Regions from separate parts of the Peribacillus sp. NPDC094092 genome, predicted to be linked through region 3. Evidence: riboswitches for the same ligand, from Rfam matches in the RefSeq annotation. Region 3 holds a riboswitch; each other region holds the start of a gene.
The links. A riboswitch is a leader RNA that binds a small molecule or an ion and turns the genes downstream of it on or off. The one in region 3 is predicted to bind S-adenosylmethionine.
Positions count from the first base shown of each region.

Region 1: it holds a riboswitch for S-adenosylmethionine, as region 3 does, so the genes downstream of both, ACQKNS_RS01700 (Na+/H+ antiporter NhaC family protein) here and ACQKNS_RS20150 (bifunctional homocysteine S-methyltransferase/methylenetetrahydrofolate reductase) in region 3, are expected to answer to the same signal.
Region 2: it holds a riboswitch for S-adenosylmethionine, as region 3 does, so the genes downstream of both, ACQKNS_RS07270 (methionine biosynthesis PLP-dependent protein) here and ACQKNS_RS20150 (bifunctional homocysteine S-methyltransferase/methylenetetrahydrofolate reductase) in region 3, are expected to answer to the same signal.

Region 1 covers NZ_JBNNUC010000001.1:360,910-364,882, forward strand. The annotation lists gene ACQKNS_RS01695 (chromate transporter) at 1-226, shown strand, start outside; gene ACQKNS_RS01700 (Na+/H+ antiporter NhaC family protein) at 476-1,792, opposite strand; SAM riboswitch class I at 1,982-2,089, opposite strand; gene ACQKNS_RS01705 (SOS response-associated peptidase) at 2,371-3,042, opposite strand; gene ACQKNS_RS01710 (hypothetical protein) at 3,103-3,258, opposite strand; gene hutG (formimidoylglutamase) at 3,473-3,973, opposite strand, start outside.
Region 2 covers NZ_JBNNUC010000001.1:1,508,702-1,512,674, forward strand. The annotation lists gene ACQKNS_RS07260 (hypothetical protein) at 1-214, opposite strand, end outside; gene fumC (class II fumarate hydratase) at 323-1,705, opposite strand; SAM riboswitch class I at 2,030-2,143, shown strand; gene ACQKNS_RS07270 (methionine biosynthesis PLP-dependent protein) at 2,230-3,342, shown strand; gene metC (cystathionine beta-lyase) at 3,339-3,973, shown strand, end outside.
Region 3 covers NZ_JBNNUC010000004.1:369,062-373,034, reverse strand. The annotation lists gene ACQKNS_RS20160 (Ku protein) at 1-253, shown strand, start outside; gene ACQKNS_RS20155 (MOSC domain-containing protein) at 760-1,410, shown strand; SAM riboswitch class I at 1,522-1,620, shown strand; gene ACQKNS_RS20150 (bifunctional homocysteine S-methyltransferase/methylenetetrahydrofolate reductase) at 1,724-3,571, shown strand; gene metH (methionine synthase) at 3,564-3,973, shown strand, end outside.

The sequences.
Region 1 (3,973 bases), on a different contig from region 3:
TCAATCCATGTTTTATGGATTAAGACCCATTGTCACTAGTTTAATCCTCTTTGCAGCAATAAGTTTAGCACTTTCCAATCATATGATTGCACGGAGCTTTTCATGGCATACGATAAGCTTATTACTTGTTTTTGGATTATCGTTATTTGCCCTAATGAAATTACGCTGGCACCCAGCCTATGTAATTATTCTTTCTGGATTAGTTGGTGTCGTCCTCTATTCATGACAAACAATATGGACCGGAATGATCATGAAAATAATGGTTTAACATAAATTAAAGAAATACCAAACAGATGAATTGGAATTTTCAGTTCAGCTGAAGACGGCCTTGACTAGTTTCTGGACACTGAGGAACACGTATGCTGAAAAAAGCAAGGATGACTTCCTGATATTTTTTAGATGTTTCAGTATTCGTTCATACAGAAAACACCCTGTATCCAATGATTCAGGGTGTTTTTTCATTATTATCCTCTTTTTAAGAAGTCCGTTTCTTCGTTTCATCATTTCCCGGCTGAAACCGTGGATAACCAATCAAGATGGCCACTACTCCACAAAGTCCAATTAGGATTGGGTAATATGAATACGGCAAGATGCTTATCGGAGAAATCTTAGCTACCCCTGCTGCAACAAGCAGTTGTGCCCCATATGGAATTAACCCTTGGATACAACAGGCAAAAACGTCAAGTAAACTCGCCGATTTACGCGGATCAATCCCATACTTTTCAGCGATATTTTTGGCAAGCGGCCCGGCAATAATAATCGAAATCGTGTTATTTGCCGTTGAAAGGTTCGTCAAACCAACAAGCCCAGCAATGCTGAATTCCGCCCCTTTTTTGGATTTGCTATTTCGGGTCACGAGTTGGAGCAGATAATCGATGCCACCATTATGTTTGATTACAGCAACCATTCCTGCAATTAAAATGGCAAGGAAGGATATTTCATACATTCCCGCCATTCCTTCACCAACTTTTTGAATGACACCCAACAGTTGATAACTTCCATCCGCCAAGCCGATAATTCCGGCAAATACGATTCCGATGGAAAGGACCAGGAACACATTGACTCCTGCCAATGCAGTGATCAATACGCAAAGGTATGGAAGAATCTTCACCCAGTCATAAGAATTTTGGGTGATGTCGGCTTGTTCACCCATCGTTAATATTCCTAGAATGGCACATGTGATGATGGCCGCAGGTAAAACGATGAAAAAATTCACTTTGAACTTATCCTTCATTTTCGTTCCCTGTGTTCGAACTGCAGCGATTGTCGTATCCGAAATGAAGGATAGGTTATCCCCAAACATTGCACCACCAATAACGGCAGCCATTGAGAGGGCAAGCGAAATATCGGTTTGCTCGCTAATTCCCACCCCGATAGGTGCTAATGCTACAATCGTTCCCATGCTCGTCCCCATAGATAGAGAAATAAAACAAGCGATAATGAAAATCCCTACCATTAAAAGATTTTGCGGAAAAACCGCTAAGGCAAGATTCACCGTTGATTCAACCGCCCCCATGCCATTCGCAACTTCGGAAAAAGCGCCTGCTAAAAGGAAAATGATAACCATTAACATTATATTGGCGTCACCGGCACCTTTACAGAAGATATCAACTTTTTCATTTAAAGTCTCTTTCCGATTCATTGCCAATGCAGCTGCTGATGCAATGGAAATCGCTACAATTACCGGAAATGAATAAAAATCTTTAGTGATGATTCCGGACCCTATAAATAAAAATAAAAATACGACAAATGGGATCAATGCCCATGGATTCCCTTTATTGTTTGCACTCATGATGTACACCTCTTTTTATTTTTCCCATGACATGTGTCACAGCTTTTATTTTTCAACAGTTATCACAAATAACACCAATTCGATTTTGATTCTCAAGTCATGGAGCTATAGTTAACAAAACTGTCAGCATAAAAAAGACCCCTTCTATTAAACAACAAGAAGAGGTCTTTTAATTTATAAAAAACACCCTCCTTATCTTTCAGGCAAGAATCAGCCTGCTGGATTTGGCACAGCACTCCTATTAAGTCCGCTGCCGAGACATCTTCGGGCCAGTCCCTCCGTCTCTCTTGATAAGAAGATCAAAATTATATATTTATCAAATAATACGATACCTGCCAGAAAAGTGCCAGGCTGGAAATTTACCGAAACCAAACTGAGTTTGTGAAAGTGACATCGAAGTAGTTTTGAAAAGCAAATATAAGAGTACAGCATTTTGCCTATTTTCGCAAGGTTTAGTTTTAAACTTTTTCACATGCACTTCTTACCTATTAATAAGTGATCTTGACTTAATCAGTACAATGAGTTTTCTGTGATTTTTATCGGGACGGAATTAATATAAAAAGAGGTCTAATGACCTCTCAGCAAATTTGTTGTATTAAGTTAGGTGAATTATTTTTAGTCGAGTTCACATCAGTTGATACCTCAAAAGCTTCCATTTGTTCCGAATCGAATGACTTTAAATATTGTTGCAGATATGCAGGATCATTAATGGATGGATTCAACCAATCTTTTTCATCTTCTGGTTTAAGGATGACAGGCATACGATCATGAATGCTGGTCATCAGCTCATTAGGAACGGTTGTTATGACGGAGCACGAGTAGATGCTGAGGCCTTCAGGAGATTTCCAGGATTCCCATATCCCGGCCATTCCAAATGGAGCATGATTCTTCAGTTTTATCCGCATCGGTATTTTTCTTTCTGGTGTCTTCCTCCATTCATAAAATGAGTCAGCGATTATCAAGCATCTCTTCTTCTTATACGCATTCTTGAAGCTTGCTTTCTCTGCAATGGTTTCCGCTCTGGCATTGATCATTTTATAGCCCACTTTTTCATCTTTTGCCCAGAAAGGAATGAGTCCCCACCGAAGATATCCAAGTCGGTTCCTTGCCCCGTCATTAATGACCGATAGCACGGATTGGGAGGGAGCAATATTGTAGCTGAATTGGTATTCCTCATCAAATGATCCTTGTACATCGAACCGATCTTTTATTTCCTCAATGCCAGTGAAAAGGGTGAAACGTCCACACATAATATCGCCTACCGTATTAAGATTTATTACAGTGTAACAAATGGAATAGGAAGCCACAAATCAGCGTTCCAAAATCCTGATGTCGGTAAATGGCTGATTAAATAATTCGCTGGAAATCAAAAGGGTGCCTAGGACTTCTCTTTCATCTTCAGCTTTAATGATTTCCGATAAAATTAAGGTACTGCCATTCCTTACCGTTACTTTATATTCATTCATGGAATCCCCCCTCTAAAGGCTAGATGGTTGTTATTATAAACTAAAAACTTATAAGTATCAGTATTGAACTTTGGCAGAGTCATGGCTACTCCTTTAATTGGTCTAGGCAGCGTAAAAAAGACTGTCCATGAAATGGACAGTCAGGCGCCGGAAACGGGTTTCCTCTTCAATACTGATAATTGATTATGGAGATGGCATTGAGAAAAGCCATAAATTATTTAAAATGCAATAAAACCTCATTTATTAAATGTGCTGCCAATGTAACGGTTTTATTATTTTCGTCCAACGAAGGATTCACTTCCGAGATATCAAAGGAGAGGATCTTTTCATTCGATACGATATGCCTGATAATGGCACGGACCAATTTCGGATTCAGTCCAAACGGCGATGGAGCACTTACCCCAGGTGCATAGGCTGAATCAATAACGTCCGTACATAATGTAAGAATAATGTAGTCATTTTCCTTGGCGAATTCATTTATCCGCCGCTTAGTTTCATCCATTTCTTCCAATGATAAATCTTCTTCCAAGATGTGGTCAACCTTACTTCTCTCGGCCGTTTCAAACAGTGCCTTCGTATTCCCCTGCTTCTGAATTCCGATACATAAATAGCCACAGCTTTGATCTTCGTCCAAAATCTGCTTAAACATCGTTCCTGATGAACTTTCTTGTTCATAAGGCCTCATATCAAAGTGAGCGTCAATATTAATGATTCC
Region 2 (3,973 bases), on a different contig from region 3:
GTCCGCATTCAGGGCATTTCATGAGATGAGGGCATTGGCCTTTTTTAAGGGATTGAGGGTATCCGTCATTTTCTTTTAGTATGTCGATATCCATATAAGCACTGTAATCATCAGCATAGTCCATGAATTTTCCTTTATCATCAAGATCACTGCCGCATTTCGGGCAATTCACATGAATTTTTCTTAGACCGTTGCAAAGCGGGCATAAAGACATTGTTTTTCCTCCTGTTCCCGATACTTATGATTTCAGTATTTGTTGATTCCATTATTTTAACACATGGAAACACCCTCCCTAATACAAAGGGAGGGCACTTCCTTTTGATTATTTATTAACCATGTTAGCAGGATCGACCCATGCTTTGAATTCATCTTCCGTCAGGAAATCCAATTTCAACGCAGCTTCTTTCAATGTTGAGTTGTCCTTGAATGCAGTTTTGGCGATTTTGGCTGCTTTTTCATAACCGATATGCGGGTTCAATGCTGTTACCAACATTAGGGAACGCTCCACATTTTCTTTGATTTTCTCTTCATTTGCAGTGATGCCAACCGCACAATTATCGTTGAATGAATGAATGCCTTCCGTCAATAATTTTACCGTTTGCAGGAAGTTATAGATGATCACTGGCTTGAATACATTCAATTCAAAATTACCCTGGCTTGCTGCAAAGCCAATTGTAGCATCGTTCCCTACGATTTGTGTGGCAATCATGGTAAGCGCTTCACTTTGTGTTGGATTGACTTTACCTGGCATGATGGAGCTGCCTGGCTCGTTTTCTGGAATGGCTATTTCGCCGATTCCGCTTCTTGGACCACTTGCCAGCCATCTGACATCGTTTGCAATTTTCATTAAATCCGCCGCCAATGCTTTTAAAGCACCGTGTGCATAGACGATTTCGTTATGGCTTGTCAATGCATGGAACTTATTATCAGATGTGACAAAAGGATATCCTGTATCAGCTGCTATTTGCTTGGCGGAAAGTCCCGGGAATTCTTTTTTTGTATTGATTCCGGTTCCTACAGCCGTTCCGCCTAGTGCAAGGTTCAATAATTTTTGGCTGCTTTCCTCAATCATCGCTAGGTCTTTGTCGAGCATCGCTTTCCAACCGGAAATTTCTTGTCCCAATGTTAATGGTGTAGCATCTTGAAGATGTGTCCGGCCGATTTTCACCACATCCCAAAATTCTTTTTCTTTTGTATCGAATGTATCACGAAGAGTTTTAATGGCAGGAACCAATTTTTCAGCGACTTCCATAAAGGCAGCAATATGCATCGCTGTCGGGAAAGTATCATTGGAGCTCTGTGCCTTGTTAACATCATCATTCGGATGAAGGGTTTCCGATTCACCATTTTCTTTTAACCATTCATTTCCTTTGTTAGCTACCACTTCATTCACGTTCATATTACTTTGCGTGCCGCTTCCCGTTTGCCAAACTACCAGCGGGAAATGTTCATCTAGCGTACCTTCAAGGATTTCTCCGCAAATCTTGACGATGGCATTCTTTTTAACCTCCGAAAGATCACCAAGATCATAGTTCACCTTTGCCGCAGCTTGTTTAACGTATGCAAATGCACGAACTAATTCAATCGGCATTTTTTCGTTACCGATTTTGAAATTGTTACGGCTTCTCTCGGTTTGTGCTCCCCAATATTTATCGGCAGGAACTTTCACTTCACCCATCGTATCTCTTTCGATTCTGTATTCCATGTGTTCTCCTCCTATGTTTGCACTATTCATTGAAGACCCATTTGCATATGAAATGAATAATGTCGTATTATTCTTTCTCTCCATACATTGTACAAACTTTATTATTTTAAAGCAAAAATATCCGCTGACCTTTCACTTTTCCTAAAAAATTCATGACGTTTCGTGTCTATATGAAGAATCGGATTTTCTTTTTTTTGACACTAAAGTGTTGACGCACTAGGCTCCAATTGACCTGGTCATGAACATCCAAGCATAATCCATCCAAAATGTTCTTGACAGTATTTTGTATATATAGTAAATTCAAAAGAAATTGAATAATCTAAACTCTTATCGAGAGAGGTAGAGGGAATGGCCCGATGACACCTCAGCAACCTTCATTTGTTTCAAACCAATGAAAAGGTGCTAATTCCACAAGTTTGTGAACTTGGAAGATAAGAAGAATGACTCGTCCTCACTTAATCAAAGTCTTCTTCTTAAAGAAGACTTTTTTTTATTTTATTTAACTCAAAGGAGCAGTGAAAACCATGTACAAAACTGAAACATATCTTGCTCAATTAGGAAATCGCAGCGAAACGGCGACAGGAACAGTCAATCCGCCGGTATACTTTTCTACAGCTTTTCGCCATGAAGGAATTGGCCAATCGACGGGATTCGACTATACAAGGACAGGTAATCCCACACGCCAATTATTGGAGCGTTCCATCGCCGATCTTGAAAAAGGCGACCAAGGTTATGCCTGCAGTTCAGGAATGGCCGCCATTTCCACTATCCTTGCCCTTTTTAAATCAGGTGATGCATGGATTGTCAGCGAAGATCTTTATGGCGGTACATATCGTCTGTTAGAACAAGGTTTTAAAAAATGGGGATTGCAGTGTGACTATGTAGACACTTGTTGTTTGGAGGATATCGAAAAAGCCATCACTCCTCAAACGAAAGCCATCTTTATCGAAACTCCCACTAACCCTCTTATGCAGCAAACGGACATTGGCGCTGTTGCCGCATTGGCCAAACAATATAATTTATTGTTGATCGTTGATAATACTTTTTACACGCCTCTTATTCAACAACCCATCCTGCTTGGAGCGGATATCGTGATTCACAGTGCAACCAAGTATCTCGGTGGTCATAATGATGTGCTCGCCGGACTGATCGTTGCTAGCGGCGCTGAATTATGTGATGCACTTGCCTTCCATCATAATGGTACCGGAGCTGTCTTGAGCCCCTTTGATTCTTGGCTGTTGATGCGAGGAATGAAAACATTGGCATTGCGGATGGAGCGTCATGAAAAGAATGCCAAAATACTTGTAGATTACTTGTCGGAACATGATTGTGTCACGGACGTATTGTATCCCGGCAGAGGCGGCATGATTTCATTCCGTATCATTGATGAATCGGCAGTCAACCCATTTTTACAATCACTCTCATTAATTTCGTTTGCAGAAAGCCTTGGAGGGGTTGAAAGCTTCATCACCTATCCTGCTACACAAACGCATGCCGATATACCGCTTGAAGTCAGAACGGCAAATGGAGTTTGTAATCGCCTGCTCCGCTTCTCTGTTGGCATCGAGGACAGCGATGATTTGATCCAGGACTTACAGCAAGCATTCGCATATGTAAAAAGGGAGGCACTACGATGACAGATCATGATTTTAGTTTTGAAACCAAATTACTTCATAATCAACATAAATTCGATACGGCAACGGGAGGTGTGAGCGTTCCCATTCAGCACGCATCCACTTTCCATCAAACCGATATCGATCAATTCGGCAAATATGATTACAGCAGAAGCGGGAACCCAACTCGTGAGGCGCTGGAAGATATCATTGCCGAACTTGAGGAAGGCACACACGGATTTGCCTTTTCTTCAGGTATGGCTGCCATTTCAACAGCTTTCCTGCTGTTGTCTGCCGGAGACCATATCGTCATTTCCGAAGATGTGTACGGCGGAACGTTCAGGATGGTCACTAGTGTATTGACGCGTTTCAATATTGAGCATACCTTCGTTGACATGACGGACCTAGAAAGCGTCAAAGCGGCCGTTCAGCCAAATACAAGGGCCATATACATCGAGACGCCTTCAAATCCGTTACTTAAAGTGACCGATATTCAAGCCGTATGTGATATTGCAAAAAAAGCAGGTGCCTTAAGTTTTGTTGATAACACATTCCTGACGCCGGCATTACAAAAACCACTGAACCTTGGTGCCGACATTGTCCTTCATAGCGCGACTAAGTTTTTATCCGGACATAGTGATGTGGTCGCTGGGCT
Region 3 (3,973 bases):
AGATCAATTAACGACTACATTCGATCCGACAAAATACACCGATGACTATCGAACCGCGTTACTTGAATTGATTGAATCAAAGAAAGCTGGGCAGACGACGATTGCAGCCAAAACAAAAGAACCAGTTTCCAACAATGTAACCGATTTAATGGAGGCCTTACAGGCATCCATTGACCGTACGAAACATGATGAACCGGAAATGAAAAAGACGACCCGAAAGAAAGTGGCACCGAAAAAAAAGAAACAAGCTTAAACAGGAAGCTGAGCGGAAGACGAATGATGTCGCTCGGCTTTCTGCTTGTTTTAGCAAGGGATTTGCCTTCAAATAAGGTAATGATAGTGAATGAACAGCAAATGAAATACATAGGTAAGGAAAATGCAAATATGTAAGTGGATCACGATGTAAGGGGCAGAATGGATTTATAAGAAAATGATGGTTGAAAATGAAGGCAAAAAAATTCGCTCCCTAAAGAGCGACAATGAGGAATTCAATCGTGAAAATCAACATATAGGCGAACGGTTGTAGTTTTCGACTATATATTGTGTTCATATTCTACCATATTTAATTCTGAAATAGCAACAAAATTACTGAAACAACCCTATGAATTTTTCTGGAAATCAATGATATTTTGCCCACTTAACTGCGCATATGGCTATTGCATTTTCATATCCTTATAAAAAACTACAGAATAAAATGGATTTTTAGTATAATTTATACATACAGGATGGTATAAATTAAATAAGAATGGAAGATGCAAAATGGAAAATGGGAAAATCAAAGCACTTCATGCCGGGAAGCCAAAGCATGAAATTTTTTCGAATATCGATATCTTTTCAGCAATGGATAAACAAGCACAGGATAATGTGACAGTGACTAAATCAGGTATAATTGGTGATGGGGTAGGTAATGTAAAGTTCCATGGAGGTCCTGATCGCGCTTTGTGCTTTTACCCCATTGAGCATTATACATTATGGAATGAAAAATTCTCTAAAAAGCTGGAAATCCCTGCATTCGGTGAAAATTTAACCATAGCGGGGATGAGGGAAGAAACAACGTATATCGGCGATATTTATCAAATAGGCGAAGTGATTGTACAAATTAACCAGGGGAGGATACCTTGTTCGACCATTTCCCACTTCAATCAAGAACCTAAGTTTTTGGAACTCGTGTTGAAAACGAGTTTCACTGGTTATTTTGCAAGAGTACTTCAAGAAGGAACGATAAATAAACAAAACGAGATTGTGCTGATAGATCGTTTGCAAGAAAAGATTTCAGTTCATTATGCAGCAGAGGTAATCCTTCATAAACGAGATGGGCTGGAAGGCGCAAAGGCTTTACTTACACTAGACTCGTTAGCGGAAGACTGGAAACAAAGGATCTTGAAGAGGGTTCAAGCTGCAAAAGATTGAATGATTTTTGCAAAAGTGAAAAAAATGTCGATCAGGTATTGAAATTGACAGATTATTAATGTAAATTAAGTATAATCAAATTTTGAAATCTTGTGAAAATTATATAAATGGATCTTATCGAGAGAGGTGGAGGGACTGGCCCGAAGAAACCTCAGCAACCAGCTTAGGCAAAGGTGCTAAATCCAGCAAGCAGAGCTTGATAGATGAGGAGAATGTTTCAAAAAACCTTCTTCTTTGAGAAGGTTTTTTTCCTTTTCTCTCATACTCATAGAATACGACAAAAACAGGATTGTTTTTGAGAGAGGATGTAATGATGAATTTTCGTAAAGACGTGAAAGAAAGAATACTGGTTGGGGAAGGGGCAATGGGGACCTTATTGTATTCAAATGGCATCGATCAATGTTATGAGGAATTAAACTGCACGGACCCAAATCAAATAGAATCCATCCACCGTGCCTATCTGGAAGCTGGTGCAGATATCCTTCAATCGAATACATACGGAGCCAATTTCAATAAATTGAAACGGTATGGACTTGAGGATGAGGTAAGCAGAATCAATCGCCAGGGAGTCATTCTTGCTAAAAAAGCGGCGAAAGGAAAGGCATACGTCTTCGGTACCATCGGGGCACAACGCAGCATCAGGAAATCGGACTTAAGCATGGAAGAGATAAAACGGGGTTTTCGGGAACAGCTATACAGTCTTTTGATGGAAAACCCTGATGGGATTCTATTGGAAACATTTTATGACCTGGAAGAACTGGAAACCGTCCTGCAAATCGTAAAAAATGAAACTGGACTGCCGATCATCGCAAATGTTTCGATGCATGAACTGGGAAATCTCCAAAATGGAATCCATTTAAATGAAGCCTTTCTAAAACTTGAGCAATTGGGTGCGGATGTGGTTGGGGTGAATTGCCGTCTCGGTCCACATCATATGATTCGGGCCTTGGAAGAAGTGAGTTTGCCAAAGCACGCATCAATTGCCATCTACCCAAATGCCAGCCTCCCGGATTATGTGGATGGAAGGCTCGTCTATAAGGCTGTGCCGGAGTACTTCGGTTCAAGTGCCCTAGAACTTCGTGAGCAGGGTGCCGCAATCATAGGAGGGTGCTGTGGAACGACTCCGCTGCATATTCAAGCCGTAAAGAATGCGATTGGAAGTTTGGCTCCTGTGAAAGAGAAATTCACGAAATCCCGTGAAATAGAAATAATTGAAGTGAATGATAGAGAATTGGAACGTCCCCTGTTCGAAAAGGCCAAAACTGAAAGGACGATTCTAGTTGAACTTGATCCACCGAAAAAGTTAGGTATAGAGAGCTTCATGACTGGTGCCGAGGCTTTGAAAAAAGCCGGGGTCGATTCCATTACATTAGCGGATAATTCGCTCGCCTCACCAAGGATATCGAATGATGCACTTGCTAATTTACTGAAGAATCAATTGAATATAGAGCCGATGGTGCATATAACATGCCGTGATCGAAATTTGATTGGCCTGCAGTCGCATTTAATGGGCCTGCAGACGGTGGGGCTGAACGAAATATTGATCATCACCGGAGACCCTTCGAAAATTGGGGATTTTCCGGGGGCCACTTCGGTTTATGATTTATCTTCCTTTGACCTAATAAGCATGGTCAAACAATTTAATGAAGGTCTTTCCTATTCCGGTCAAAGTTTGGGCCAAAGGGCAAATTTCAAAATTGCGGCAGCGTTTAATCCCAATGTGAAATATCTGGATAAAGCCGTACAGAGAATGGAAAAGAAGATTGCCTGCGGTGCTCAATCCTTCTTGACACAGCCAATCTATTCCGTTGATCAGATCGAGGAAGTATATGAAGCCACAAAACATTTAGAAACCCCAATTTTCATCGGTATCATGCCTTTGACAAGCACCAGGAACGCCGAATTCATCCATAATGAGATCCCGGGCATCAAATTGCCTGATAATGTTAGAAGGGCCATGGCGTTAGCGGGGGATGATCCTGTAAAGTCAAGGATTGAAGGAGTGAATATTGCGCGAGAACTAGTGGACGCGGCAAGGGAAAAATTCAAGGGCATATATTTAATCACTCCGTTCCTTCGGTATGAAATGACGGCGGAACTTACGAAATATATTAGAAAAGTCGATAGTAAACATACATCTGAGGTGGCAGTACATGAATAAAAAAGCGATTCAAGATCAGTTAAATTCTAAGATTCTCCTACTTGATGGGGCGATGGGAACCATGCTTCAAGCGGAGAATTTGACGGCGGATGATTTTGGCGGGGAACAATTCGAGGGCTGCAATGAGTATTTATCATTGACGCAACCGGAAATCATCCAATCCATTCATGAAAAATATTTAGCAGCGGGTGCAGACATCATTGAAACAAATACCTTCGGAGCGACCAGCATCGTTCTTGAGGAATACCAAATAAGCACTATCGCTTACAAGCTAAATAAGATTTCAGCTGAGCTTGCCGTTAAAGCTTGTGAAAAGTACTCCAATGATAAATGGCCAAGGTATGTAGCCGGCTCGATGGGCCCAACTACTAAAACGCTTTCCGTAACGGGCGGAACGACTTT